4 regions of the Pseudomonas sp. SDT291_1_S447 genome follow, and region 2 is predicted to be linked to each of the others. Evidence: predicted binding sites of a transcription regulator. Region 2 holds the regulator's gene; each other region holds the start of a gene.
What was found. The regulator FliA, encoded in region 2, starts transcription of late flagellar genes. The targets are predictions, from matches to a motif close to CTAAAGTTTNNNNNNNNNNNGCCGNTAA.
Positions count from the first base shown of each region.

Region 1: ACW9IR_RS16505 (methyl-accepting chemotaxis protein) is a predicted target of FliA. The motif match lies at 5,293-5,320, and genes of this name have one in related genera.
Region 3: ACW9IR_RS26635 (methyl-accepting chemotaxis protein) is a predicted target of FliA. The motif match lies at 6,092-6,119, and genes of this name have one in related genera.
Region 4: flgM (flagellar biosynthesis anti-sigma factor FlgM) is a predicted target of FliA. The motif match lies at 1,553-1,580, and genes of this name have one in related genera.

Region 1 is NZ_JBSVXS010000048.1:27,759-35,283, forward strand. It holds gene mscK (mechanosensitive channel MscK) at 1-1,510, opposite strand, end outside; gene ACW9IR_RS16500 (potassium/proton antiporter) at 1,545-3,287, opposite strand; gene ACW9IR_RS16505 (methyl-accepting chemotaxis protein) at 3,609-5,234, opposite strand; gene ACW9IR_RS16510 (hypothetical protein) at 5,514-5,744, shown strand; gene ACW9IR_RS16515 (cell division protein ZapA) at 5,741-6,043, shown strand; gene ACW9IR_RS16520 (methyl-accepting chemotaxis protein) at 6,143-7,525, shown strand, end outside.
Region 2 is NZ_JBSVXS010000136.1:2,956-10,480, reverse strand. It holds gene flhA (flagellar biosynthesis protein FlhA) at 1-44, shown strand, start outside; gene flhF (flagellar biosynthesis protein FlhF) at 56-1,396, shown strand; gene fleN (flagellar synthesis regulator FleN) at 1,513-2,343, shown strand; gene fliA (RNA polymerase sigma factor FliA) at 2,340-3,080, shown strand; gene ACW9IR_RS25635 (chemotaxis response regulator CheY) at 3,247-3,618, shown strand; gene ACW9IR_RS25630 (protein phosphatase CheZ) at 3,637-4,425, shown strand; gene ACW9IR_RS25625 (chemotaxis protein CheA) at 4,480-6,750, shown strand; gene ACW9IR_RS25620 (protein-glutamate methylesterase/protein-glutamine glutaminase) at 6,800-7,525, shown strand, end outside.
Region 3 is NZ_JBSVXS010000154.1:70-7,594, reverse strand. It holds gene ACW9IR_RS26665 (C39 family peptidase) at 1-460, opposite strand, end outside; gene ACW9IR_RS26660 (heme utilization protein) at 524-1,528, opposite strand; gene ACW9IR_RS26655 (adhesin) at 1,602-2,177, opposite strand; gene ACW9IR_RS26650 (hypothetical protein) at 2,179-2,631, opposite strand; gene ACW9IR_RS26645 (AAA family ATPase) at 2,989-3,513, opposite strand; gene pnuC (nicotinamide riboside transporter PnuC) at 3,510-4,073, opposite strand; gene ACW9IR_RS26635 (methyl-accepting chemotaxis protein) at 4,330-5,964, opposite strand; gene ACW9IR_RS26630 (undecaprenyl-diphosphate phosphatase) at 6,269-7,099, shown strand; gene ACW9IR_RS26625 (DUF1294 domain-containing protein) at 7,096-7,525, shown strand, end outside.
Region 4 is NZ_JBSVXS010000070.1:1,319-8,843, forward strand. It holds gene ACW9IR_RS19800 (chemotaxis protein CheV) at 1-623, opposite strand, end outside; gene flgA (flagellar basal body P-ring formation chaperone FlgA) at 706-1,467, shown strand; gene flgM (flagellar biosynthesis anti-sigma factor FlgM) at 1,616-1,942, shown strand; gene ACW9IR_RS19815 (flagella synthesis protein FlgN) at 1,991-2,458, shown strand; gene ACW9IR_RS19820 (flagellar brake protein) at 2,547-3,293, shown strand; gene ACW9IR_RS19825 (MFS transporter) at 3,366-4,745, opposite strand; gene ACW9IR_RS19830 (glutamine synthetase family protein) at 4,814-6,055, opposite strand; gene ACW9IR_RS19835 (sensor histidine kinase) at 6,256-6,948, opposite strand; gene ACW9IR_RS19840 (response regulator) at 6,945-7,525, opposite strand, start outside.

The sequences.
Region 1 (7,525 bases), on a different contig from region 2:
GTGCGCCGATCAGCAATGCCAGAGGCAGAAACAGCAAGGGGCGCTGGGTCAGGCCGTCGGTCAGCTCGCTCAGGCTGGAGGCCCACGGCAGTGTATCGACCTGGCGTTTCAGACGCTCCGGTACACCCCGCATCCACTCCAGATCCAGCGGCTTGTTGCTGGGAATCCAGAACATTTGCTCATCGAGGGTCGCACGCAGGCTCTGCGCGGTGCTCAGCAGTTGTTTCTGGTTGAGTTGCAGGGTGATCGATTCGTTGAGCATCGAGCTCAGTTCGCGGTTCAGGCGCTCCAGCAGATCAACGCGGGTGTTGGCCAGATCCAGCAGGCTTTTGCGCAACTGCGGGGTGACTTGTTCCGGCGGCTGAGTGGCCAGCAGGGTGTCGACATAGGACGCCGGATTGCTCAACAGTTCACGCTGCTGGCTGACGTCGAACTGATACAGGCGAATGTCGGCGATCTGATCCGCCAGATCACGATCGACCTTGAGTCGTGGCAGAGCTTGCTTCTGTTTGTAGAGAATCTTCGACAGCAGCAGGCTGCCCTTGAGCACGTTGATCTGCTCATCGAGGGCGGCATCGCTCTGGGTCAGGGTGTCGAGTTGCTGCTTGGTCTGCAGGTTCTGCTGGGTGACTTCGTTGAGGCGGTCGGTGCTTTTGAGCAGATAGTCCGAAAGCTTGAGGTTGGCTGAACTCTCAGTGGCGAGCAAGCTGCTGCTGCCGGCCTTCTGCGCTTCGATCGACTGCTGGGTCACGGTTTCCTGCGACTGCGCCAGACGCTTCTGGTTGATCAGGGTTTGCAGTTCCTGGATCTCGCGGTCGAGGCGGTCGGATTTCTCCGAGAGCAGGTCATGCTGGGCGTTGCCCAGATCCTGCAACTGGCTGTTGCCGGCCAACTCCTGGCGGCGCAAAGGGATCAGCGCGTTCAGCGCTGCCAGTTCCGCGTTCAACTGATCGCGTTGCTCGTTGCTGACAGTCTTGCCGGCGTCCTTGCCGGACTTGAGGATGTTGTTGATCTGCTGGATGCGCGTCTGGCTGGCGGAAATTTCCGCCTGGGCGCGCTCGGGACGGGTCTGGGCAGTGATGATCAGACTGTTGGCGTCGGCCAGCGCTTTTTGCAGATCACTTTGCTGGGTCGAGCGATCCGTCAGGATCTGCTCCAGCTGCTGGATCGACTCCTTGGGAAAACGCTGTGCCACCGGCACGACCGCCGTGGCCTTGAGGCGCGTCAGTTCGCGAGTGTTTTCGATCGTCTGCTTCGGCGCCGTGGCCAGCTGCTGTTTGAGGTCGATCAGCTTTTGTGCGTAATCACGCTGATTGTTCAGCTGAGTCAGCGTGCTCTGCAGGGTGGTTTGCAGGGCCTTTTTGTCGGCATCCGGCAGTTTGCTGTCGGCGAGCTTGTCGAGGCTGGCCTGCACGGCGTCGCTGGACGGTGGTTCGGCGGCGTACAGCGGGCCGACAGTGAGACTCAGGCCCAGCAGGGCCGCGGCGAAAAAGGAGCGCAGGGTAGGCATAGAGACCGGTCAAGCAAGTGAGAGTGGACGCAGTTTAGAGGAAGAGCCCGGGGCCCGGGCGACTTCCTTCGGGGAATCTGACGCCCACTTTGCCGATCTTGTTCCCGTCCATGACCGCAACCGTCCAGTGGGTGTTGTTCCATTCCACCTGGTCACCGACGATGGGCGCACCACCGACTTTCTGCGCGATGAAGGCGCCCAGGGTCATGTCCGGATCAATACCCTCGGCCGGCAGGCCATAGAGTGCGGCAACCGCTTTAAGCTGGGCATCTCCTTCGAGTACGAAATCGCCGAAGAAACGCAGATCGAGGCCACGTTGCGGCGCCTGGCTGAACAGTTTTCCGAGGGCGCCGAGGTTGTGTTCATGGCCGATAACACACAGTAAATCATCGACTTCCAGCACCGTACTACCCGACGGATGGAGCAATTGCTGGCCACGAAACAGCGCGGCGATACGTGTGCCTTCGGGCATTTTCAGCTCACGCAGGGGCGAACCGATGCACCATTTCTCTGCGCCGAGCTTATAAACGAACAGCTCCCATTCGCTGGTGACGTGGACTTCCAGCGCCGCGCGGGAAATCGGCGCGGGCTCCGGCGGTACCGTCACCTTCAACAGCTTGGCCACCCACGGCAGGCTCGTGCCCTGCACCAGCAGCGACACCAGCACGATGAAGAACGCGAGGTTGAAGTACAGCTGCGCATTCGGCAGCCCGGCCATCAGCGGGAACACCGCGAGAATGATCGGTACCGCACCGCGCAGGCCAACCCAGGAGATAAAGGCTTTCTCGCGGCCATGAAACGCTTTGAACGGCAGCAGGCCGACCATCACCGACAGCGGTCGCGCAAACAGAATCATCCACAGCGCCAGCCCCAGAGCGGGCAGGGCGATCGGCAGCAAATCGTGCGGCGTCACCAGCAGGCCGAGCACCAGGAACATGCCGATCTGCGCCAGCCATGCCATGCCGTCGAGCATGTGCAGAATGCCGTGACGGCTGCGCACCGGGCGGTTGCCGATCACCAGACCGCACAGATAAACGGCGAGGAAGCCGCTGCCGTGCAAGGCGTTGGTCAGGGCGAACACCACCAGACCGCCGGCGATCACCAGAATCGGATACAGGCCGGCGGCCAGATTGATCCGGTTGACCAGTTGCAACATCAGCCAGCCGCCGCCGAGGCCGATCACGCCGCCGATGCCGAACTCGCGGATCAGGTGGGTCAGCAGGCTCCAGTGCAGGCCGGTCTGGCCGCTGGCGAGCATGTCGATCAGGGTCACGGTGAGAAACACCGCCATCGGGTCGTTGCTGCCGGATTCGATTTCCAGGGTGGCGGTGACCCGTTCGTTCAGGCCTTTGCCGCCGAGCAGCGAGAACACTGCTGCGGCGTCGGTTGAGCCAACGATGGCGCCGATCAGCAGGCCCTGAATCAGATTGAGGTCGAACAGCCATGCCGCTGCCATGCCGGTCAGGCCAGTGGTAATCAACACCCCGACCGTGGCCAGCGATAACGCCGGCCATAGCGCCACGCGGAAACTCGACACCCGCGTGCGCAAACCGCCGTCGAGGAGGATCACCGCCAGTGCGAGGTTGCCGACCAGATAGGCCGTCGGGTAGTTATCGAAAATGATCCCGCCGCCATCGACCCCGGCAGCCATGCCGACAGCGAGGATGATGACCAGAATCGGGATGCCGAGACGGGAAGAAAGTGAGCTGACGAGAATGCTTGCGCCTACCAGCAACGCGCCGATCAAGAACAGGCTGTTGATGGTCGTCGCATTCAAAGGCAGTACTCCAGAAGCGTAAAGACGGGCACAAACTGACCATGCAGTCTGCGTGCCAGCGATTCTAACCTGTTGAAATGTGATGCTGTCAAAAAGGTTTTTCAGTGTGGCATCAGGTTTTGTGTTCGGCGGGCGATTGCGGCCCTCACCCTAGCCCTCTCCCGGAGGGAGAGGGGACCGACCGCGGTGTTTGTGCGAGGTACGCCGACTTGCAATATCGAGCCGAACTCAAAATCTGAAAGGCCCTCAATCTGCTCCCTTTCCCCCTCTCCCTCTGGGAGAGGGCTGGGGTGAGGGTGCTTTTGATCTCGATCTACTAAATTAAAGGCTAAACCGCCCAACCATGTTGTTCAGATCCAGCGCCAACCGCGACAGTTCATTACTCGCCGCACTGGTCTGATTCGCGCCAGTCGCCGATTGCACCGACAAATCACGAATATTCACCAGATTGCGATCCACTTCCCGCGCCACCTGCGCCTGCTCTTCGGCGGCGCTGGCGATCACCAGGTTGCGCTCGTTGATTTCGACGATGGCGGTGTTGATGGTGTCCAGCGACATGCCGGCACCACGGGCGATGTTCAGGGTCGACTCGGCGCGCTCGGTGCTGTTGCGCATCGAATCCACGGCGTGTTCGGTGCCGCTCTGAATGCTGCCGATCATCCGCTCGATTTCGCTGGTCGACTGCTGGGTGCGGTGCGCCAGGGCACGGACTTCATCTGCCACCACCGCAAAACCACGACCCGCTTCACCGGCACGCGCCGCTTCAATCGCTGCGTTCAGGGCCAGCAGGTTGGTCTGATCGGCCAGACCACGAATCACGTCGAGCACCTTGCCGATATCACGGGATTCATTCGCCAGATCACCGATCAGCGAAGCAGTGCTCTGTACATCAGCGCTCATGCGTTCGATGGCGCTGACGGTCTCCTGCACCAGATCGCGACCGTCGCCTGCCGAAGTGGTGGCATTCTTCGAGGCTTCCGAAGTGCTCACGGCGTTGCGCGCGACTTCTTCCACAGCGCTGGTCATCTCGTTGACCGCAGTGGCCGCCTGTTCGATCTCGTTGTTCTGCTGAGTCAGGCCGCGCGCGCTTTCGTCGGTGACGCTGTTCAGTTCTTCAGCCGCCGAAGCCAATTGAGTGGCCGAGCCGGAAATACGCTGCAGGGTGTCACGCAGCTTCGATTGCATCTTGGCCATGGCCGCGAGCAAACGTCCTGCCTCGTCTTCACCGTCAACGTGGATCGGTTGAGTCAGGTTGCCTTCGGCGATGGTTTCCGCAGCTTCCAATGCTTTGGAGATCGGCTTGGTGATGCTCACAGTCAGCAGCCAGGCAAAGAGGAACGTCAGGCCAGTGGCGATCACCAACAGCGTAACCACAAGGTTGAAAGACATCGAAAACTGCTCGCTCGCGCCTTTATCCGTCTCGGCGATTTGCTGAGTGTTGATCTCCAGCAAACGCGCCAGGGCGGTGTTCACCGCTTCCGAGTTGCTCAGCAAGTCCGAGTTGAGCATCTGCCGCAGTTCATCGATCTGATTGTTGCGCGACAGGGTTTTCATCCGGTCTTCAAGCTGACGGTACTGCGCGAGCAACTGCACGTATTGATCATAAGCCGCACGTTCTTGCGGGCCGTCGATCAACGGTTCGTAGGCGCGCTGGGCGTCGGCGATCTGCTTGTTGCGCAACTCGAACAGTTCGACAGTCTTTTGTTGAACGTCCGGTTCACGGTTGATCAGCAACCGATACGACAAAACGCGCAGGCGCAGGGTCAGTTGGGTGAATTCGTCGAGGGCTTTGATGGAAGGCACGCTGGCCGTGGCGATGTCTTCGCCTGCTGCGCGGATTTTGCTCATCTGATTCAGCGCGAACACGCCGAGAATCAGCATCAGGCCGCCGATCAGGGCGAAACCGGTAAACGCCCGTGGGGCGATATTCATATTGCGAAGGGACATGGGGCGGATACCAAGAGAGGGCCGCATCCATGCGGGCTGAGACTGCTGTATGGATGACTTATCGGTCATACGACTAAAGTCTTGAGGCACTGTGCTTATTTGTCGCAGAAGGGCTCGGGCGACGAAGTGCAGGAACCAGATCGGCAGATCACAGTCTTTAAAACTCGCGAGAACGGTCGGCCACCAGGAAAATCAAGGCTTTGCGCCGGTTTAACCCTGGCATCCGTGATGACTTTTCTTTATCGTACGCGCCCTTTGAAAAACGCTTGGAAGATCAAAATGTTGGAAGCATCCCTCAGCCAATTGGAACAGCTCGTCAGCGACCTGGTGCAACAGAACCAGACCCTCGCGCAAACCAACCAGACCCTGTCCACGGAACTGGCCCAGGCCAAGGATGAAAACGAAAGCCTGCAACTGAACCTGATGGAGCAGGAAGAAAAGCACGGCGCCACTGCCGCCCGCATTCAAGCCCTGGTTGATCGCGTCAACGCCGGTCCTGTCAGCGCATGAACCACCACACAGCAGGGGTAAAAGTCGTCTCCATTCTCGGGGAGGACTATTCGATCAAGGCACCGGCCGGGGAAGAACAGACCCTGCTGGACGCGGCCATGATGCTCAAGGCAGCGCTGGATGACACCAAGCGTAAATACCCGACGCTGATCGGTGATCGCTTGCTGGTGTTGGCGGCGATGAATCTGTGCTCGCAGCAGATCGAAATGAAGAAGCAACACCAGGAAGAACTCGACCGTTACCAAGAGCAAGTCAGCGCCACGGTCGACACCATCGCCAAGACCATTAACCAGGGTTGATGGAGCTGCGCACAACCAAAGAATAGATTGTCGACTGAGTTGTATACAATCGGCACGGCTGTTGCATTGTTTCGGCCACTTATTCTTTGGGGGTGCTCCATGCAGTTGTGGCGACGCAGTATTCAATGGCAGCTGATTCTCAGCATGGGCACCGCCCTGCTGGTCAGTATCCTGATCGTGGTTGGCATTTATACCCTGGTGGTCAACCGCCTCGCACAGAGCTATCTGGTCGAACAAGCACTGCCGTCGAGCATCGAAGCGACGCGTAACGATATCGAACGCATCCTTGTGCAACCGCTGACAGCGGCCAAAGACATCGCCAGCAATACGATGGTCCGTGACTGGCTCGCCTCGGGCGAAGACAGCAGCAAAACGGCTGGCTTCGCGCAGTATCTGGAAGGCATCCGCGCCGAACATAAAGCCTTTACCGCTTTGATCATCGGTACCGAATCCAATCACTACATCACCGAAAAAGGTCTGGATCGCACCCTCAGTCGTTCAAAACCGGCTGACGCGTGGTTCTATTCCTTCCTCGACAGCAATCAGCCGCGCACCCTCAATATCGACAACGACGGTGCCACCGGGGAATTGGCGCTGTTCATCGATTTGAAGGTCGAGCAGGCCGGCAAAGTGGTCGGTGTGGCCGGGCTCGGTTTGAGCATGAAAGAGCTGTCGGAGCTGATTCACAACTTCAGCTTTGGCGAGCGCGGCAAGGTCTATCTTGTGCGTTCCGACGGTTTGATCCAGGTGCATCCCGAGGCGCAGTTCAGCGGCAAACGCACCTTGAGCGAGCAGATCGGCGCCAATGCAGCGCAGGCCGTCATGGGCCAGAAAACGGCGATCAGCAGCAGCTTCCAGAGGGATGGCGAAGACTTCCTCGCCTTCAGCCTGCCGTTGCGCGATCTGGGCTGGACTCTGGTGGCCGAAGTGCCGCAGTCGCAGATCTACGCCGAAGCCCGTAAAGCGATGTGGATGAGCGGCGGCATTGGTCTGGCCGTGGCACTGGTGTGCCTCGCGTTGGTGGTGTGGCTGGCGCAAGGTTTGGTGCGGCCGATTCGCCAAGTAACAGCTGCGTTGGTAGCAATCGGTAGCGGTGGGGGAGATTTGACCCACCGGTTAGATTCCAGTCGCGCCGATGAGTTGGGCGACCTCGCGCGCGGCTTCAATCGTTTTCTCGACAGCCAGCGCGGGATGATCGCTGAAGTGCTGACCACCAGCGAGCGTCTGCGTACGGCTGTGGGGCAAGTGGCGAAAGTGGTGGAAAACACTGCCGAGCGTTCCGGCCGTCAGCAGGAAATGACCGACATGGTCGCGACTGCGGTTCACGAGATGGGCCTGACGGTTCAGGAGATTGCGCAGAACGCCGGTAACGCGGCGCTGGCCTCGCAGACCGCGCGGGATGAAGCGATGCAGGCGCGGGAAGTGGTCGGCGGTTCGATCCGGCATATTGAAAGCATGTCGGATGAAATTGGCTTGGCAGCG
Region 2 (7,525 bases):
ACAAGCAAGTGACCATCGTTGCGACAGTAGGGCCCAACGGCTGAGGTAGTGGTTTATGCAAGTTAAGCGTTTCTTTGCCGCCGATATGCGTCAGGCCATGAAGCTGGTTCGTGATGAGCTGGGCGCTGATGCCGCCATCATTGGCAACCGCCGCATTGCCGGCGGTGTCGAGCTGACGGCGGCACTGGATTACAAATTGTCGGCGCTGGCGCCACGGGTTCCGAACATGGAACTCGAAGACGAGCTGCGCAAGACCCAATCGCGCATCGTCACTGCCCAGGCCGAGTTGAGCCTGCGTGGCGAAGCCGATGGCAATAGCAACCGCCAGATCTTCGCCGGCCTGCCGTTGACCGCTGGCCTGCCGCTGACTGCCGCTGAACCGCTGAGCGAGCCGACTTACGCCGCCCCGGCGCGTCCGGCCCCGGCGCCTGCACAGTCCTCCGGCGGTGTTGATCCGCGCGCACTGGATTCGATGCGTTTTGAATTGAACAGCCTGCGCGAGCTGATGGAAGTTCAGCTCGGCACTCTGGCCTGGAATCAGCTGCAAGGCAGCCGCCCGGCGCAAGCCAACCTGTATCGCCGTCTGCAACGTATCGGTCTGTCCGGCCCGTTGTCGCGCGATCTGCTGGCGATGATCACTGATATCGAAGAACCCCGTCAGGCCTGGCGCATGTTGCTCGCGCACCTGGCGCGGATGATTGCCGTGCCGGAAGTCGAGCCGCTGGAAGAGGGCGGTGTCATCGCCATGGTCGGCCCTGCCGGCATGGGCAAGACCACTACACTCGCCAAGCTTGCCGCGCGTTATGTGCTGAAATACGGCGCGCAGAATGTCGCGCTGGTGAGCATGGACAGTTTCCGCATCGGCGCTCAGGAACAACTGAAGACGCTGGGCCGCATTCTCAATGTGCCGGTGACTCACGTCGATCCGGGCCAATCGCTGGTGCAGGCGCTGGATCCACTGCTGCGCAAACGCGTGGTATTGATTGATACTGCCGGCCTGCAAGCCAGTGATCCGGCGCTGCGCATGCAGCTGGAAAGTCTGGCCGGACGTGGCATTCGATCAAAAAATTATCTGGTCTTGGCAACCACCAGCCAGAAACAGGTTCTAACCGCCGCTTATCACAGTTACAAGCGTTGCGGGCTAGCCGGGTGCATCCTGACTAAACTGGATGAAACGGCCAGCCTTGGCGAAGTGTTGAGCCTGGCGATCAGTCATGAATTGCCGGTCGCGTACCTGACCGATGGCCCACGGATTCCGGATGATTTGCATCTGCCGCGCCGTCATCAACTGGTCAGCCGCGCCGTCAGCGTGCAAATGCAGGAAGAACCCAGCGAAGAAGCCATGGCTGACATGTTCGCTGATATCTATCACAGCCCGACCAAGCAGGTAGGCTGAGGTATTCATGAACAGTTTTTGTACCTACATCGATGGTCTGCCATGCATTGTTCCGGTTGTGAACGCGCAGCCAGTAATGTGGCCTCCGTCTATGCAAGACAAGGTAAAGAAATAACATGGGCAGCATGCATCCCGTACAGGTGATCGCGGTGACCGGCGGCAAAGGTGGCGTCGGCAAGACTAACGTGTCAGTGAACTTGTCGCTGGCGCTGGCAGAGCTTGGCCGTCGGGTCATGCTGCTGGACGCCGACCTCGGTCTGGCGAACGTTGACGTATTGTTGGGGCTGACCCCTAAACGCACGCTGGCCGACGTCATCGAAGGCCGTTGCGAGTTGCGCGACGTGCTGTTGCAAGGCCCCGGTGGCATCCGCATCGTCCCGGCCGCGTCCGGCACGCAAAGCATGGTGCACCTGAGCCCGGCGCAACACGCCGGTCTGATTCAGGCGTTCAGCGACATCGGCGACAATCTCGACGTACTGGTGATCGACACCGCTGCGGGTATTGGTGACTCGGTAGTCAGTTTTGTTCGCGCCGCGCAGGAAGTGTTGCTGGTGGTCTGCGACGAGCCAACCTCGATCACCGACGCTTACGCGCTGATCAAGTTGCTCAACCGCGATTACGGCATGAACCGCTTCCGCGTGCTGGCCAACATGGCGCAGAGCCCGCAGGAAGGGCGCAACCTGTTCGCCAAGTTGACCAAGGTCACGGATCGCTTCCTTGACGTCGCTCTACAATACGTCGGCGCCGTGCCTTACGACGAAAGCGTGCGTAAAGCGGTGCAGAAGCAGCGTGCGGTGTACGAAGCCTTTCCGCGTTCCAAGTGCGCACTGGCGTTCAAGGCGATCGCGCAGAAGGTCGACACCTGGCCGCTGCCCGCCAACCCGCGTGGCCACCTTGAGTTTTTCGTCGAGCGCCTCGTGCAGCAAACGGCAGGGCCCGTGCTATGACAGCAAGCGGTATGAACTACTACAAGAAGTCGGCACGTGACGCGCAGTACGAGTTGATCGAGCGTTACGCGCCACTGGTCAAGCGCATTGCCTACCACTTGCTGGCACGCTTGCCGGCGAGTGTGCAGGTCGAAGACCTGATCCAGGCCGGGATGATCGGCCTGCTCGAAGTCTCGACCAAATATGACGCCAGCAAAGGCGCCAGTTTCGAAACGTACGCGGGCATACGAATCCGCGGCGCGATGCTCGACGAAGTGCGCAAAGGGGACTGGGCGCCACGCTCGGTTCACCGCAATACCCGGATGGTCAGCGACGCAATTCGCTCAATTGAAGCTAAAACCGGCCGTGATGCTAAAGATCACGAGGTTGCGGCCGAACTCCAATTGAGTCTCGACGATTACTACGGGATTTTGAATGACACCTTGGGCAGTCGCCTGTTCAGTTTCGACGACCTGTTGCAGGACGGCGAACACGAAGGGCTGCACGAGGATGGCGCGAGTGCTCATATGGAGCCGTCACGCGATCTGGAAGATGAACGCTTCCAGGCGGCGCTGGCGGACGCGATTGCCAATTTGCCGGAGCGTGAGCGACTGGTGTTGGCGCTGTACTACGACGAAGAGCTGAACCTCAAGGAGATCGGTGAAGTCCTTGGCGTCAGTGAATCGCGGGTCAGCCAGTTACACAGCCAGTGCGCGGCCCGTTTGCGGGGGCGTTTGGGGGAGTGGCGAGCGCGCTGAAGGCAGTGTGGGGACACTGCGAACGAGGCTGGTGCGGTGATGAACGGCACCGGTCTTGCTCTGTTGTGCTCCAGACAGTCTTTGAGTGCTGCGCCGATTGATTGAAGTGGCGCGTCCAGGTGCTGGGCGCGTTTAAGACTGCTTGGAGGTCGAATTGAACAAAGACATGAAAATCCTCATCGTTGATGACTTCTCAACGATGCGGCGGATCATCAAGAACCTGCTGCGTGATCTTGGGTTCACCAACACCGTCGAGGCTGACGATGGCGTGACTGCCATTCCAGTGCTCAACAGCGGCAGCATCGACTTTCTGGTAACGGACTGGAACATGCCGGGCATGACCGGTATCGACCTGCTGCGCCACGTGCGTGCCGATGAAAAACTCAAGCACCTGCCAGTGCTGATGGTGACTGCAGAAGCCAAGCGCGAGCAGATCATCGAGGCCGCTCAGGCCGGTGTAAACGGCTACGTAGTCAAACCTTTCACGGCTCAGGCGTTGAAAGACAAAATCGAGAAGATTTTCGAACGCATCGGCTGATGAACGCGCGGGGGAGCTATGGAGCATAACGAATCTTCACAGGGCGATTTCGAGTCGACCCTGAAAAAACACGCGGTCGAACTGGTCGAGAGCCTTGAAAAAGGCAGGTTCGGCGACGCTGTGCAACTGATCCATGAGCTCAATCAGACCCGTGACCGTGGCCTGTATCAGGAAGTGGGCAAGCTCACACGTGAACTGCACAGTGCGATCGTCAACTTCCAGATCGACCCGAACATGCCGCAGGCCGAGGAAGTGTCGCAGATCACCGACGCCACCGAACGCCTGGGCTATGTGGTCAAGCTGACGGAAGCCGCGGCCAACCGCACCATGGATCTGGTGGAAAGCGCCACGCCGGTGGTCAACAGTCTGGCTGATGAAGCGCAGACCTTGAGTGCCGATTGGGGTCGCTTCATGCGTCGCGAGGTCGGGGCTGAAGAGTTCCGTGAACTGGCGCGCCGGGTCGACGGTTTTCTGTCACGCAGCAGCACGGACAACCGTGCGGTGTCGAGCAATCTCAACGACATCCTGCTGGCCCAGGATTACCAGGACCTGACCGGTCAGGTGATCAAGCGTGTGACCCAACTGGTCACCGAAGTCGAAAGCAATTTGCTCAAACTCGTGCTCATGGCCAGTCAGGTCGACCGCTTTGCGGGCATCGAACATGACCGCGCCGCGATGCTTGCAGAAAAAGATCCACAAAAACATCTCTCGCAGGGTGAAGGTCCGCAGATTCATGCCGATAAACGAGAAGACGTTGTGTCCGGTCAGGACGATGTGGACGATTTGTTATCCAGCCTCGGGTTCTAGAGTTTTGGAATTTTAGGTTTTTTGGGTTTTTAGACCTGTAGGAGCACCCCATTAATGAGCTTCGGCGCCGATGAAGAGATCCTTCAGGATTTCCTGGTTGAGGCCGGCGAGATTCTTGAGCAACTGTCCGAACAACTGGTCGAGCTGGAAAGCCGCCCGGATGACGCAGATCTGCTCAACGCAATTTTTCGCGGTTTCCACACTGTAAAAGGGGGCGCCGGCTTCCTTCAGCTCAATGAGCTGGTGGAGTGCTGTCACATCGCCGAAAACGTGTTCGACATCCTGCGCAAGGGTGAGCGTCGCGTTGATGCAGAACTGATGGACGTTGTCCTCGAAGCACTGGACGCGGTGAACAGCATGTTCACTGAGGTTCGTGAGCGTGCGCCGATCACCGCGGCCACCCCGGAACTGCTGGCCGCCCTGGCGCGTCTGGCCGAACCGCAATCGGCGGACGAAGCCCCGGCTTCGCCAGTGGCCGAGATGATCGAAGAGCTGGTCGTCGAAGGCGACGCATCGGGCGACATCACCGATAACGAATTTGAACAGCTGCTGGACTCGCTGAACGCCGTCAAGGCTGAAGCTGAAGCCCCGGCCGCTGCTGCACCTGCGCAAACGGCCAATGAAGCCGCGAGCGATGAAATCACCGATGCCGAGTTCGAGTCGTTGCTCGATCAACTGCACGGCAAAGGCCAGTTCGCGGTGGACGCGGTTGCACCAGCGGCGGCAGCCCCTGCGGCGCCGGCCAAGGGCGACAGCTCCGACATCACCGACGACGAATTCGAAGCCCTGCTCGATCAGTTGCATGGCAAGGGCAACTTTGCCGTGGACGCGCTGGAGTCGGCGATTGCTTCGGCACCTGCGCCGGCTGCTCCAGCGGCCGCCGCGGCCGGCAGCGATCTGATCAGCGATCACGAGTTCGAATCGCTGCTCGACGAATTGCACGGTAAAGGCAAGTTTTCCGAAGTCGGCACCGCCGCTGCTGGCAGTGCTTCGACCGTCGCCACGCCTGCCGCCAAGGCACCGGCCGCTGCTGCAGCGCCCAAGCCTGCCGCCAAGCCTGAGCCAAAAGCCGAAGCGCCAAAACCGGCTGCCGCTGCTGCCCCGGCTCCGGCCCGTGCGCCGGCAACACCGCCACCGGAAAAACCGGCAAGCGAAGCCGAAACCACCGTGCGCGTCGACACGGCACGTCTCGACGAAATCATGAACATGGTCGGCGAGCTGGTGCTGGTGCGTAACCGTCTGGTGCGCCTGGGTCTGAACAGCGGCGATGAAGCCATGCAAAAGGCCGTGTCGAACCTCGACGTGGTCACGGCTGACTTGCAGACCGCCGTCATGAAGACGCGGATGCAGCCGATCAAGAAGGTCTTCGGGCGCTTCCCGCGTCTGGTTCGCGACCTCGCGCGTCAACTCAAGAAAGAGATCAACCTGGAACTGGTGGGTGAAGAAACCGACCTCGACAAAAACCTTGTCGAGGCCCTGGCCGACCCGCTGGTCCACTTGGTGCGCAATGCCGTCGACCACGGCATCGAGTCGCCGGAAGAACGCGAAGCCTCGGGCAAGGCCCGTGGTGGTCGCGTGGTGCTGGCGGCCGAACAGGAAGGCGACCATATCCTGCTGTCGATTTCCGATGACGGCAAAGGCATGGACCCGAACGTCCTGCGCGCCATCGCGGTAAAACGCGGGGTGATGGACAAGGACGCGGCCGATCGCCTCAGCGATACCGAGTGCTACAACCTGATTTTCGCCCCGGGTTTCTCGACCAAGACCGAGATCTCCGACGTGTCCGGCCGCGGTGTCGGCATGGACGTGGTGAAGACCAAGATTTCCCAGCTCAACGGTTCGATCAACATCTACTCGACCAAGGGCCAGGGCTCGAAGATCGTCATCAAGGTGCCGCTGACCCTCGCGATCATGCCAACCCTGATGGTGATGCTCGGCAACCAGGCGTTTGCGTTCCCGTTGGTCAACGTCAACGAAATCTTCCACCTCGACCTGTCGACCACCAACGTCGTCGACGGCCAGGAAGTGGTGATCGTGCGGGACAAGGCGCTGCCATTGTTCTACCTCAAGCGCTGGCTGGTCAGCTCCGCCGCTCACGAAGAGCAGCGTGAAGGCCACGTGGTGATCCTTTCGGTGGGCACTCAGCGGATCGGCTTCGTCGTCGATCAACTGGTCGGTCAGGAAGAAGTGGTCATCAAGCCATTGGGCAAAATGCTGCAGGGCACTCCGGGCATGTCCGGCGCCACCATTACCGGTGACGGCCGCATCGCGCTGATTCTCGATGTTCCAAGCATGCTCAAGCGTTACGCCGCACGGCGTATTTGAATCCGGGGCGGCGGGGCGACAACGTCCCGCTGCACCTAATGGAGTGTTTATGGCAGTCAAAGTCCTGGTGGTGGACGATTCGGGTTTTTTCCGCCGCCGCGTCTCGGAAATTCTTTCAGCGGATCCGAGCATTCAGGTGGTCGGCACCGCCACCAACGGTAAAGAGGCGATCGATCAGGCGCTGGCACTCAAGCCGGACGTGATCACCATGGACTACGAGATGCCGATGATGGATGGCATCACGGCAGTGCGGCACATCATGCAGCGCTGCCCGACCCCGGTGTTGATGTTCTCCTCGCTGACCCACGAAGGCGCCCGGGTCACCCTCGATGCGCTGGACGCCGGCGCGGTGGATTTCCTGCCGAAGAATTTCGAAGACATCTCGCGCAATCCCGAGAAGGTCAAGCAATTGCTGTGCGAGAAGGTGCATAGCATCTCGCGCAGTAATCGTCGTTTCAGTGCTTATAGCGCACCGGCTCCAGCCGCAGCGCCAACGCCTGCACCGGCTCCGGCGCCATCCAGCTTCAGCAGCCACAGCACCAGCGCACCGGCACGTCCGGCACCCGCGCCTGTGCATGCACCTGCTCCAAGCCGTGCTCCGGCTGCCAGCGCTTCGTCGCCAGCGCCGAAACGCAAAGCCTACAAACTGGTTGCCATCGGTACGTCGACGGGCGGCCCGGTTGCCTTGCAGCGCGTGCTGACTCAGTTGCCAGCGAACTTTCCGGCGCCGATCGTGCTGATCCAGCACATGCCGGCAGCGTTCACCAAGGCGTTT
Region 3 (7,525 bases), on a different contig from region 2:
TGTAAACCCAATCCTTGTCCGAACGCTGCAACACGACGAAATGCTTGTAGCCGCGAATTTCCATCAGTACCACCACCGGGATGGTTACCGCTTCGAGCTTTTCCGGTGGAATCTTGTAACCCCTGGCGCGCATGCCGATGCTTTCTATGTAGCGCTTCATGTCGAGCATGGAAAACCCTTGAGTACGAACAAGGTCCTGGTCAGCGTTGACCAGCATGCCTTTGATGATGTGCTCCTCATCGACGTCGAGCCAATAGGCCTGGCGTAATACCGTTGCCAGTGCAGCGGCGCCGCAGCTGAAATCGGTTTTCTGTTCGACGATGTCGGCAAACTTGCGCTCACGGATGCTCTGCACGTTTTTGTAGACGAGCGTGCCACCCGGCAGGGCAGCGACGGGCATCTGACCGGCCTGAGTCAGGCCACAGACGAAAAGCAGAGTGAAGAGGGCAGTCTTACGCATGATCGATACGCCTTTGCGGACTGAGGAAAAGCCCCGTTTCCGGGGCTTTCGTTTCGATCGCGATTACAGGCAGGCTCTGCAGCCAGCAGCGATGGACAGCGAGTTGCTTTGTTGGTTGCCCACACCAGACGAGACGTTGGCTCCGCCGTTGCCGGAGAAGTTGTTCATCGAGTTGGTCATGTTGGCATTGTTGACGACAGGGGCTTTCCAGCCATCTTTGGTCATCACTTGTTGGGTGGTTACGCCAGCGAGGCCAAAAGTACCGACGGCTTCGAATTTGGCTTTCTGGTCATCGTTGCCACCGTGGCCGCCGCCACGATTGCCATAACCGCCGTGGTGGTCATCATCTTCGATGGTTGCAGTGCCTTTGGCTTTGAACACGCCAGCGGCCGCGTAGGTGCCGGTGAGGGTGTCGGTTTTGTAGGTCTGCACGCCTTTGTTGTCTACAACCAGGCCGGTGGAGGACTGATTGGCGGCTGCGGCGGCAGTGGCTACACGGCCACCGGATACGGCGATCGCCAGGTTGTTTTTCTGCTGGTTGAAGTTGCCGGCAGTGACGTTGATGCCGATGTTGCCGGAACCATTGTTGCCTGCATTGTTGAGCGTGGCGTTATTGAAGGTGGACGAGTTTTTCACGTAGTTGTTGTTGTTGACTTGAGTTGCACTCGAGGCAGCAACAGCTGTGCCGAAGATGAAGCTTTCGTCGGCAGTCGCCAGGGCGGCGGCGTTGTCTTGTTGGTTGCCGTCGCCGGCTGCTACGTTGGCGCCCATGTTGCCGTTGGAGCCATTGAGCGAGTCGCTGGCGTTGGCGTTGTTGAGGGTGCCCTGGTTTTTCACCACGTTGCCGTCACTGTTTTGTTCGTCGAGTACTGCAGCCCCGGCGCCGGCGGTGATTTGCAGAAGTTGTTCCAGGGAAGGGCCTTTAGGCTGGTTATTACCATGGCCGTTACCGTGCCCGTTGCCGTGGCCATTACCATGATCGTCATCACGACCGCCTGCCTGTGCTGCGATTGCCATCACTGCTGCAAGTGCGAAAACCAGTGGTTTGAGAGCCATTGTAGGTTTCATGGTGTTTCTCCATCGTGCTTATTAGTTGGTTAAGTGTTGGTACTTTCTAATTGCACTGCTTTTGTTGTTTGGGTCAGTCAGCGACCCGGATGCTCAGGGTGTTAGCCATTCGGTTCCCCACCCCGGCACTCTGGTTCACCTGGATTACCCCGCGGCTGCCGGTGAAGGCCTGATCACTTGTCGTGACCTGGCGACTGCCGGGTGAGGTACCAGTTGCTCCTGAGCTCGGTAAAAGCGCCACGTTCTGTTGCGAAAGGGCACTGTCGTCAACGCTCTGCGGGGCAGCACTGATGCTGACGCGCGTGACGTTGGCCATCTGGTTGTTGGCCCCGGCGCCCTGGTTCACACCGAGGATGCCGTTGCCATTACTGAAAGAGGTGCCGCCAATGGATGCGCTGGCGTCGATGGAGCGCGAGGCCGGTGTGTCGATTTTCTGCATGACGCTGGTACTGGCGTGGGATTCGGTGCCGATTGCCACTGCCTTGACGTTGGTCTGTTGCATTTGATCGCCAGCCGCCTGGTTGACGTTGAAGTTGCCGCGGTACTGCACCCCGGAATCTTGAATGTTGGCCTTGTTCACTGAACCAGGATCAGCAGCCATGGCAGTGGTGCAACCGAGCAGGGCAAGCAGAAGGAGTGAACGATTCATTTCATTGGCCTCCGGCCATGCGGGTCAGAGGGGCAAGGCCGGAACTCATGGCGCGGTTGATCGTGCCGGAAATCGCACCGCCGGAACCGCCGCCGTGTCCTGCGCTCATGCCGGGCATGCCGTTGGGATTGGTGACGGTATTGAGGCCCGGCAGATTGGCGCCGGCCTGGACATTGTTGACGGTGCGGAACGCGCTGCCGCTGGCGACACCGGCGAAGTCGCCGTCGCTCAATTCGGTGCTGTTCATGGTGGAGTTGATGCGTGCGGACGGGTTGGCATTGACGGTGGTCGGGTAGGGGTCTTTGCCACCGTTGCGACCGATCGGAATAGGCTGAACATCGCGGTTGAGGACGATCACGCCGTTGCCTTCCGCCTGCACGTTGAAGCTGATCAGCGTACTGGCTGCTGATCCGATCAGCAGAAGGCAGGTCAAACCTTTTTGGATATTCCCCACGGCTGCAATTCCTTCTTCAGTGGGCTGGCCCTAGTCAGCGTTGTGAAGGAGAGAGCGAAAGCTGTGCCGCTTTTTAAATGTTTTTGAGTTTCAATGAGTTGGCAAATAAACACGCACAGCTGAAACACAAGCTGTTTCAGCGTTGAAACACCGACCGGCGCGCTGAGCTGTCTATTGGCTGAACAAAGCTCTGGAACAAGGGTTTGCGACGATGTGTTTCAACCGCGTAACAACTCGGATGACAAAGTCGTGAACAGTGTTGAAACGGGCACTCTGCACGTCAACGAGTGTTTCAGAATCGGACACTTTGTCCCCAGAACAGGGGAAAGTGCCGGGGAAGGTGACCCATTGATCGGGTCACTCGGCCAGTAATTGCTCGACAGCGGCAAAGGCCTGCAGTTGGCGTTCGGCCCAATTGCCTTGAATGATCAGAAAGCGCTGATGGTGGTTTTCCAGCCAGTTCTGCGTGGACTGGTAAAACGCCAGACGCTCGTCCAGATCCGGTTGGCAGCGCTGACCGTCATCGGTCCAGTCGACCTGTTCCGGGGACAAAAGAAGGTGCAGGTCGTAATGCCGTGCCAACAGCTCGGTTTCCAGCCAGCCCGGACAGTCGGCAAACAGGGTATGGCTCCACAGCATGTTGCTCAGCAAATGGGTGTCGAGGATCAGCAGCGCAGGCTGTTGCGCCCGCGCTTCATCTTCCCATTGCAGTTGGCCCCGAGCGATATCAGGGATGTCCGCAAGGCACGTATCGCGGGGATTGAGTTCGATAAACCGACGCACGTATTCATCCACGCGCAAACCGCCAAAGCGTTGTTGCAGGCCCGCTGCCAGCCAGCTCTTGCCGGTGGATTCGGGCCCGGTCAGGACCACGACCTTCATGGGCGCAACGCCGGGTCGGCGCGCCATTCGCGATAGCCTTGCACCGCCAGCAGGGTAAACAGACCGTACAGCGCGGCGGTCAGGTACAACCCCTTATAGATGAACAAGCCGACAAAGATCACATCGAGCACAAACCACAACGCCCAGCATTGCAGCCGCTTCTGCGCCATCCACAGTTGCGCAACCAGGCTGAAACCGGTCAGCGCGGCATCGAGCCACGGTTGCGCGGCGTCGGTCCAGTGGGCCATGGCCGCGCCCAGCAAGACACTGCCGACGGCGCCCACGCTTAGGCCGAGCAACAACGAGCGGCGATCAAGGCGAGTGACCTCCCGGCCGTCATGCATCGTCCCGGCGCGGGTCCATTGCCACCAGCCATAGACTTGCAACGCGGCGTAGATCACTTGCAGCAACATGTCCGAGTACAGCTTCACTTCAAAGAAGATCCAGCTGTAGAGCAAGACCATGACCAGGCCGATCGGCCAGCACCACGGATTCTGTTTGACCGTCAGCCATACGGCGATCACACCGAGTGCGGCGGCAAACAGTTCGAGCCCGGACATGTAGGTTCCTTGGGGGAAATTGAGGAGGGGGCGGATTGTACTGCATTGGGCCAAACCCCTCACCCTAACCCTCTCCCGGAGGGAGAGGGGACTGACCGAGTTGGATGTTCGAGATACGCCGACCTGATCTTTCTGCGTTGAATCCATAATCGACTCGATTGTTCAGGTCGACGTATAGCTTGAGACACCTCGGTCAGCCCCCTCTCCCTCCGGGAGAGGGCTGGGGTGAGGGGTGGGCTCACCAGAGTTACACGGGTTAGACGCGGAACTGGCGCAGGAGGGCGTTGAGTTGTTCGCTCAATTGACCAAGGCGCAGGCTGGCGGCACTTGATTGCTCGGCAGCGATGGCCGTGCTGTGCGACAGGCCGGCCGCTTGAGTGACGTTCTGATTGATGTCCTCGACCACATGCGCCTGTTGCAACGTAGCGCTGGCAATCGACGCATTCAGGCCGTTGAGATTGCGCAACGCCTGGCCAATGGCATTCAGACTCGCCCCGGCCAGTCCCGCTTGCTCGATGGTCAATTGCGACGCTTTGCTGCTGTCGCCGATCACCTTCACGGCGGCTTCGGAATGGTTCTGCAAGCGTTCGATCATCGACTGGATTTCCGCAGTCGATTTCTGCGTCCGCTGCGCCAACAAGCGCACTTCGTCCGCCACCACGGCAAAGCCGCGACCTTGCTCACCGGCCCGGGCTGCTTCGATCGCGGCGTTGAGCGCGAGCAGGTTGGTCTGCTCGGCAATCGAGCGGATCACTTCCAATACGCTGCCGATCTGCGTGCTTTCGGTGGCCAGGGTGCGAATCACTTCAACCGCTTGATCAATGGTGCCGGACAGCTTGTCGATCTGCTGCAAGCTGCCATCGATGTTGATCTGGCCCTGTTGCGCCTGCGCTTCGGCATCGCGCATTTCGGCGGCGGCGTGCTCGGCGTTCTTCGCCACGTCCTGCACGCCATAGGTCACTTCGTTGATCGCCGTGGCCACCAGTTCCATCTGCTGCGATTGCTGCTGGCTGCGTTGCTGGGCCTGGGAGGCATCGTTGCCCAGTTCGCTCGACGATTGGCCGAGCGCACTGGCCGACACCTGCAGTTCACCGATCACCCGCCGCAGCTTGGCGGTAAAGGCGTTGAAGTGATGCGCGAGCTCGGTGACTTCATCCTTGCCGTGGGTATCGAGGCTGCGCGTCAGGTCGCTTTCGCCGCTGGCAATGTTGGCCATGGCGTTCACGGTTTCCTGCAGCGGGCGGACGATGCTGCGCGCGATCAGGATCACCAGCAGCGCCATGATCATGGCAATCGCCAAGCCGATGACCGAAGCCTTGATCATTTGGCCCTGGAATTCGGCCTGGACGTCGTCGACGTAAACCCCGGAGCCGAGTACCCAGCCCCACGGTTCGAACAGTTTGACGTAAGAAGTCTTGGCCACCGGCTCACTGGCGCCCGGTTTTGGCCAACGATAGTCGACCATGCCGGCGCCTTTGGCCTTGGCGATGGCAACCATTTCGTTGAACACCGCAAAACCGTCCGGATCGCGGATCGCCGAGAGGTTCTGGCCTTCCAGTTTCGGGTTGGTCGGGTGCATGACCATCACGGGCGTGAGGTCGTTGATCCAGAAATAATCGCTCTGGTCGTAACGCAAGCCACGAATCGCCGTCAGCGCCTGTTTCTGCGCGGCCTCTTTAGTCAGCGTGCCGGCGGTTGCGAGGTCGTGGTAATAGGTCAGCAGGCCGCTGGCGGTCTGCACCACGTGTTGGGTTTTCTGGGCTTTGGCATGGTAGAGATCGTCGTGGATCTGCTTGAGCATCAACACGCCCAAGGTCAGCAACATGACCACCGCCACAATCAAGATGAGCCACAAGCGTCGGCTGATCGACACACTGCGCAAGCTGTTCATAACGCTGTCACTCCGGATTCTTTTTCTTGTAATAAACGACCGCCAGCATCCAACCACGATTACGCGGGTGGGCATACGCGACCCAAGTCGTATAACGCGGCAGCGCTATTAAGGCTTGTCTGTTAGGATTTCGGCCCCGCGCGTGAAAACCTGAATCCAAATTGATATTTCACGGAATTTTGACCGTTTCGTGTGGATCCTGTGCGCGCGGAATCGGTACAGCCACAACCAGCTACGCTGATCGCAGTGAACGTAAAAAAATACTATCGGGGCATGCCAGCGCGCATCGCTCTTTGGGGGATTGATGGATCTTTGGACGGCCTTGCAGGCACTGATACTAGGAGTTGTAGAAGGGCTGACGGAGTTTTTGCCCATTTCCAGTACCGGACACCAGATCATTGTTGCCGACTTGCTCGAATTCGGCGGCGAACGGGCCATGGCGTTCAATATCATCATCCAGCTCGGCGCGATCCTCGCGGTGGTCTGGGAGTTTCGACGCAAGATTTTCGATGTGGTCATCGGTTTGCCGACCCAGCCGAGCGCACGTCGTTTCACCGCCAACCTGCTGATCGCGTTTCTGCCCGCGGTGGTGCTGGGCGTGATCTTTGCCGACCTGATCCACGAATACCTGTTCAACCCGATTACCGTCGCAGCCGCGCTGGTGGTGGGCGGCATCATCATGTTGTGGGCGGAGAAGCGTGAGCATGAAGTACATGCGGAAACGGTCGACGAGATCACCTGGAAAGACGCCTTGAAGGTCGGCTTCGCCCAGTGTCTGGCGATGATCCCCGGCACCTCGCGTTCCGGCTCGACGATCATTGGCGGCTTGCTGTTCGGCCTGTCGCGCAAGACCGCTACCGAGTTCTCGTTTTTTCTGGCCATGCCGACTATGGTCGGTGCAGCGGTTTACTCGGGCTACAAGTATCGCGACCTGTTTGTGCCAGCGGACTTCCCGGTGTTCGCCATCGGTTTCGTCACCGCGTTCATCTTCGCCATGATCGCCGTGCGCGGCTTGCTCAAGTTCATCGCCAGCCACAGCTATGCGGCGTTCGCCTGGTATCGGATTGTGTTTGGTCTGGTGATTCTGGCGACGTGGCAGTTTGGCTGGATCGATTGGGCGGCAGCCAAGCCATGAGTGATTCCCGCGCACGCCGGCCTGAAGGGCGACCTTCGGGCGGCAACCACATCCAGAACCTCAAGCTGAAACTGCTGGTTCTGCTGATCGTCTGCGCGTTGCCGCTGTTCGGCTCCGTTTCGATGTGGCTGCGCGGGATTTCGCTGGTGCCGCTGGCAGTCTATGGGGTTGTCAGCGTGCTGGCGTTCTTCATGTACTGGGCCGACAAGCGCAAGGCGCGCACCGATGCCTGGCGCACGCCGGAGAACATCCTGCATGCAGTGGAACTGGCTGGCGGCTGGCCGGGCGCGTTGATCGCCCAGCAGGTGTTCCGGCACAAGACGCGCAAGGTGTCGTTTCAGATTCTGTTCTGGGTGATTGTGGTGTTGCATCAGGTGTTCTGGATCGACCAGCTGTTTCTCGGCTCGAATCTGCTGGCGCTGTTCT
Region 4 (7,525 bases), on a different contig from region 2:
AGCGCCACCACTTCGACACCGATCGTCTGCAGGCAACGCGTGACCTGCTTGCGCGCCACCGACGAGTCATCGACCGTCAAGACACGCAACGACAATGCCTTGGTCTGGGTCTCGACATCGACCACGCCCACCGAAATCGCTTCCGGTGTCGGCGCAACTTCCGCCAGCACTTTCTCGACGTCGATGATTTCGACTAACTGATTGTCCACCCGAGTCACAGCGGTCAGGTAATGATCGCGACCCGTGCCCTTGGGCGGTGGATGAATCTCTTCCCAGTTCATGTTGACGATGCGCTCCACCGAGCGGACCAGGAAACCCTGGGTCTTGGTGTTGTACTCCGTGATGATCACGAACGGGTTGTTCTTGTCTTTCAACGCTCCGGAACCGGTGGCCATTGCCAGATCAAGGATCGGAATGGTCGCCCCCCGGATATTTGCCACCCCGCACACGACAGGACTGGACTTGGGCATCAACGTCAGCGACGGGCACTGCAACACTTCCCGTACCTTGAACACGTTGATTCCGTAGAGCTGCTGACCGTCAAGACGGAACAACAACAGCTCCAGGCGATTCTGCCCCACCAGTTGCGTGCGCTGGTTCACCGAATCCATTACACCAGCCATGCCCAGACTCCTACACCAACGCCAAGTGTTGTTGCGACGCACATTCATTGCTAAACGGCACGGCGCTTGCTTTTTAACTCGTATGAACGCTCAAACGACATTTTTTCGACGCCTGACATCACCCCTTCGCAGAGGGCTTTGTGCTGCGGGCGCTATTTGCTGCTTTTTTGCTGGCAGCCCTGCCATTGCTGATGCGGTTACCTTGCCTGACATGCTTATCGGCGTCACTCAGGGCTTTCTTGAGTTCACCGTAGAAGACTATCTGGCTACCAGTCAAACGGAAGGCCGCTACGAAATCGAAGTAAACCAGCTCGACCCCCGTATGCGCATGCCTATGTGCGACAAGGAATTGACAGCCACGCTGGAGAGTCCGGCACGTCCGCTGGGCCGGGTTACCGTGAAGGTTCGCTGCGAAGGCGCCTCGCCCTGGACGGTGTTCGTGCCCGCTCAAGTCCGCCTGTTTCGCGAGATTGTGACGACCACGCGCCCGCTCAAACGTGCGGGGATTATCGAACCACAGGACGTGACTCTGCGTGAGCGCGACGTGAGCACGATCAACCAAGGCTTTCTGACCTCGGTAGACGAAGCGATCGGGCAGAAATTAACCCGACCAACGGTAGCCGATCAGGTCATTACCCTGGTTCATCTGGAACAGGCGGAAGTCATTCGCAAGGGCGATCAAGTGGTCATCACCGCCCGCAGCGGCACGCTCGCCGTGCGCATGCCCGGCGAAGCGCTGGCCAATGGCGGTTTGAAAGAACAGATCCGCGTAAAAAACCTCAACTCGCAACGGGTCATCAAGGCGCAAGTCACCGCGCCGGGCCAAGTGGAAGTGGCGATGTAGAAAACTGGCGCTGGCCCCGGCTGTTCCCTAAACTGTGCCGCAGCAGGACACGCGCCGGCGCATGCAAGGCTCATTGTAAATGTGCCTAAAGTTTTCCAGGGGATGGCCGAAAACATGGCAAGCGTCCAAATTCCCAGAGGTTTTTATCATGGTCATCGATTTCAGCCGTTTGAACAGCTCCTCGTCACTTACGGGCAGTACACGTACCAGCAACGCCAAGGAAACAGCCGAAACCGGCACCTCCGCGCCGCTGAATACCCCGGCCGAACAGGCCAGTACCGCAAAAAGCGGGGAATCGGTACACCTCAGCAATGAGGCTCAACAGTTGCAGAAGGTCACTGACAAGCTGCGCGATCAACCTGCTGTCGACAAAGCCCGTGTGGCCGAGTTGAAAGCCGCGATTGCCGATGGCAGCTATAAAGTCGACAGCAACCGTGTAGCCAGCAAACTGCTCAACTTCGAAGCCCAGCGCTAGGCCTTTGCCTGCGCCAGGCTTTTGGACGCTTAAAACCCAAGGCCAGCCATGCACGACACTAATTTATTGCAATTGATCAACGACGACTTTGCTCCAGCTCAACAATTGCTGGAGTTGTTGCAAACCGAATCCCTCGCGTTGCACGGTCGCGACATGCCCCTGCTGGAAGAAATTCTGGCGCACAAACAGGCGTTGATCATTCTGCTTGAACAGCATGGCCGCAAACGCAGCGAAATCCTCGCCAGCCTCAATCTGCCGACTGATCGTACAGGTCTTGAGCAATTGGCTGGCCAGTCGAGCATTGGCGAGCAGTTGTTGACGCAAGGCGACGCATTGACCGATCTGATCGCGCAATGCCAGGCCGCCAACCTCAAGAATGGTCAGTCGATCCAGATCCAGCAGGCCGCCACGGCTAATCAGCTGAAGATCCTCACCGGTGGTGAAGCGCCTGCGCTTTATAACGCCAGCGGTACATTTGCCAAACCCGCCACGCCGCGTCCGCTCAGCCAGGCATGAGCCGTTGATGCGCCAGCTCTATCAACCCGCGGAACATGCTGGCAAAATGCTGGCTAGTCGTCATATTTTGTCTGGAGATTGATAAACCGTGTCCAACGCCCTCAGCGCGGATGATGCTCCGCAGCCCCCTAAGGTGCTCACCACGCCACTGGAAATCTCCAGCAACCTGCGCCAGCTGCAAGAGAGCCACGATCCGCTGATCATTACCTTCCATGAGCGCAGCCAGCGCTTCCAGAGCTACCTGATCAAAGTCGACCGTGACAGCGCTTCGATCGCGCTGGACGAGATGATCCCGCGTGATGGCGAACGCTTTCTGCTGGCCGGCGAGCCGTTCAAGGTCGAAGGTTTTCACGACGGTGTGCGCATTGCCTGGGAATGCACCGGCACACTGAACATCGAAGAGTCCGAAGGTGATCGTTTCTACACCGGCGAACTGCCGACCGAAGTGGTTTACCACCAGCGCCGCAATGCTTTCCGCGCCGCGCTGAAACTGACTGATCTGGTCAGCGTTGAACTGGGCGGCGAAAAGCTCAAGGCGCCGATCAACGGCAAACTGCTGGATATCTCCGCGACTGGCTGCAAGCTGCGCTTCGAAGGCGATATCACTGACCGCCTGCAACTGGGCCAGGTCTATGACCGCTTGATCGCCCCGCCGCTGTTCGGCAACCAGCCGACCTCCGTCGAACTGCGTTATCTGCACTTCGAAGAAAAACTCAACATCACCTTTGCCGGCCTGCGTTTCCACAACATCAGTGGTCAGGCTGCACGCAACGTTGAGCGTTTCGTTTATCAGCTGCAACGTGAAGCACGCCGTTTCGATAAAGACGATATGTGATTCGCAGCGACCAACAAAAAGGGCAGTACCTGGTGGGACTGCCCTTTTTTATGCGCGGTGTTTTTGTTCAGTTCAGGGTCTGCCGCCACTGAGATCGGGCGCAGGATTATCGGTATCCGGTTCGCCTTCTGCCGCAGGCTCTGACGGCGTAGCAGGTTCAGGCTCGGGGTTTGCCGGCGTCTGCACCGGGTCCTGCACCATCTGCTCCTGCACCACTTGCTCATCTACGCGAGGGTCGAGGGCTGCCACCAGCGGCGAACTGGACATGCTGTCCGGCATAGCCACGTGATGCAGCGGCGCGTCGTCGACTTGATGCAGATTGGTCACCGCTTTCGGTCGGATCCGCCACACCAGTACCAGCGCGAAGAAGCTGAAGAACGCATACAGGCTCTGGCTGCCAAACAGCTTCATCAACACGCCCGCAAGCAACGGCCCGATGCTCGCACCGACACCATAAGTCACCAGCAGCATCGCCGTCAGCGACACCCGGCGATCACCTTCCACGTGGTCATTGGAAAACGCCACCGCCAGCGGATACAGACAGAACTGCACCAGCGAACAGAGAAAGCCAACCCCGAACAGCACCTCAAGCGGCACTTGCGGCAACACCGCCAACGGCAACGCCGCCACCGCCAGGAACCCGGCAAAGCAACGAATCAGCAGCGCCCGGTCGTAACGATCGGACAACCAGCCCAACGGCCACTGCACCAGCAAACCGGCAAAAATGCAGCTACCCATGAACAGACCGACCTGCTCGGTCGACAGTCCCTGCTGCGAGGCATACAACGGTGCCAGACCATAGAACGAACCGATGATCAAACCGGCACCGAGCACCGTACTCAGCGACTGCGGGACCCGTTTGATAAAGAAGCGCGGCTCCATCGGCGCCGGATGCAGGGGCGCCGGGTGAATCCGTCGAGTCAACGTCACAGGCACCAGACACAGCGCAAAGCACAGCGCGACCAGCATCAGCAGTTCCAGACCCAGACCGGGGTGCATGACCAGAATCAGTTGGCCCAACACCAGGCCAAGGTACGAAGCGATCATGTAACCGCTGAACACCAGACCTCGCTGATTGGCGTCCGCCTGCTCGTTGAGCCAGCTCTCGATGACCATGTACTGGCACATCATGCCCAGACCGACGATGGTCCGCAGCACCAGCCAGGCCGGCAGCCAATCGACCAGACCGTGGCCAAGCACTGCCGCCCCGACGATCCCGGCACACGCTGAATAAGCACGGATATGCCCGACCCGCGCGATCAACCGGTGACCGATCTTGCCGCCCAGCACCAGGCCGAAATAGTTGGCCGCCATCAGCGCACCGACCCAGAGGCCGTCGACGTTGTCAGCGGCCAGCCGCAAGGCCAGATAAGTGGATAGAAGGCCCGAGCCGATCAACATCATCAGCGAGGCGAAATACAGCGCTCGAAAGGATTTCCAGATTTGGCGCATCGGCGTTCCGAGCGGCTCCTTGCAGTAAATACCGGGCTATCAAACGATAGCCCGATGGCGACAGTTCGTCAGGCCTGGGCTGCTAGAACACGCCGTTCCCAGGGAGTGATTTCATCAAAGAAGCTGGTCAACTCCATGGTCTTCGAAGCGATGTAGCCTTCGATGAACTCCTGTCCGAACAGTTCCCTCGCCAATTGGCTACGTTTCAGACGCTCAAGCGCGGCGTGCAAGGTACACGGCAGCGAAAGATTGTCCGGCACGTCGAACTCACCCTGAATGGCTTCTGTCGGCTCCAACTCATGCTCGATACCATGCAAGCCCGCAGCCAGACTGGCCGCAATCGCCAGGTACGGATTGGCATCGGCGCCCGGCAAACGGTTTTCCACGCGACGAGCGACCGGCGAACTGGCGGGAATACGCAAACCGGCGGCGCGATTGTCATGGGACCAGCAGGCATTATTCGGCGACGCATAGGGGTGACACAGGCGCTGATAGGAGTTCACATTCGGTGCAAACAACGCGGTGAAATCGGCCATGCCCGCCTGCTGCCCAGCGATGAAGTGGCGGAACATCGCCGTCGGCTGACCGCTTTCGTCGCTGAAGACATTCTTGCCGCTGCCGATGTCGACGATGCTCTGATGAATATGCATTGAACTGCCCGGCGTGTGCGCCAGCGGCTTGGCCATGCACACCACGCTCAGGCCATGCTTGAGGGCGACTTCCTTGAGCAGGTGCTTGAACAGGAATGTCTGGTCGGCGAGCAACAGCGGATCGCCGTGCAGCAGATTGATCTCGAACTGGCTGACGCCCATCTCATGCATGAAGGTATCGCGCGGCAGGCCGAGGGCCGCCATGCATTTATAGACTTCATTGAAGAACGGCCGCAGACCGTTATTGGAACTGACGCTGAACGCTGACTGCCCCTCCTCGCGGCGACCATCGAGACCAACCGGTGGACGGAACGGCTGAGCCGGATCGCTGTTCGGCGCGAACACGAAGAACTCCAGTTCGGTGGCCACCACCGGCGCCAGACCGCGTGCCGCATACCGAGCGATGACCGCTTTGAGTTGCCCCCGGGTCGACAGATTGGAGCTTTCGCCGGTCAGTTCATCGGCGTCGCAAATGGCCAGGGCACGCGGCTCGTCACTCCATGGCAAACGATGGATCTGGGTCGGTTCGGCAATCAGCGCGAGATCGCCGTCATCGCTGCCGTAAAACCGCGCCGCTGGATATCCGCCCATGATGCATTGCAGCAGCACGCCACGCGCCAGCTGCAAACGCCGCCCTTCGAGGAAACCCTCGGCGGTCATCACCTTGCCCCGAGGTACGCCGTTCAAATCCGGCGTGACACATTCAATCTCATCAATGCCCGTCAGTCGCTGCGCGAGTGAACGCTGGCCATCGCTTGTCATGACGCAATCCTTGTTATTGTGCGAGCCGCGAACGGCGACCCGTACAAAATAGGCTCCGGCTGTTCGGAATATCAAGCAGCGTCAAACAAAAACCCGTGTCACGGCAGATAAAGGCTGAACACCCCGCCGCCGAGCGTTCCGCCGTTGCTGATTTCGGTGCGACCTTCGACGCCATTGCGCTGATGCAGCGCGGCGATGCGATTGGCGAAGTACAGGCCAAGCCCGGTGCTGCCGCTGCTGTGATTGATGCCCTGCACGTAATCGGCCTGACGCTCGAGCATCTCGGCCGGGTAACCGTCGCCGTCGTCGTTGATGCTCAGCACCAGTTGCCCGGCTTCGTCGCTGACGGTGATCAGCAACGATTCACGCGCATAACGAATGGCGTTGTTGATGCAGTTGCCCAACACCGAGGCGATCAGTTCGCGGTCGAAGAAGCCCAGCGGGCTCAGCGGATCGACTTCATAGGTGGCGATGATGCCGCGACTGGCGAACACCTCTTGATGCGCCGCCAGTTGCGCCTCGATGAAATCGTCGAGCTCGTGATAGGCCGGTTGCAGTGGCATCTGGTTAACGCCGAGCTTATACAGCCCGAGCAGTTGCACCAGCATGCCGTTGAGGTGGGCGAACTCGAAGTCGATCACGCCCTGCTCCGTGCCTTGGCGCTGGGCCTCTGGCAACCGCGCCAGCCACTGGCTGTGGGCCTGCATGAGCATGGCCAGCGAGTTCTTCATGTCGTGGACGGTGGAGGCGATCACCGTGGAAAAATCCAGAGCCTGCTCGTCTTGGTTCATTCGCCAAACGCCTTGCTTTTCAGCTTCTGATAACGCGCAAAACGCGCGTCGGTGTCGGGCATCAGGCCGACCATTTTCAGGCAAGCCCGACATTCTTCCAGCTCCGCCGACGGCACACTGGTGTCGGTGCCGTGGAGCAGCGACTGGGCCATGTTCAGCGCGATACTGATGTTCTTCGGTTGCATCTTCAGCGCCTTGCGGAAGACCTCGCGGGCCTCCACCAGGTTGCCGGTCTTGTAAACGCGCACGCCCTGACGGTTGAGGTCGGCGGCGGCGTTGCTGGAACTGAGGATCGTCGGATCATCGGTGAGCTTGGCGATGTCTTTCATCACCGCCGGGTCGTCGCCGTAGATTTCCGCACAGCTCTTGAGCATCGAAGTGCCCGCTTCGGCCTGACCGAGCATCTGCAACTGCTTGGCGACCAACAGCGCCGCCTCCGGACTCATGAATTGCTCCATACCGTCGAGGCGCATCATGGCTTGCTCGGTGAGCTTGTCGGCGGTTTCGGCATCGTTGAGCAACAGGCTGGTGGCCTTCATCAGGCGTGCACGAATCTGCAGGCCCGGATCGGTCGGAT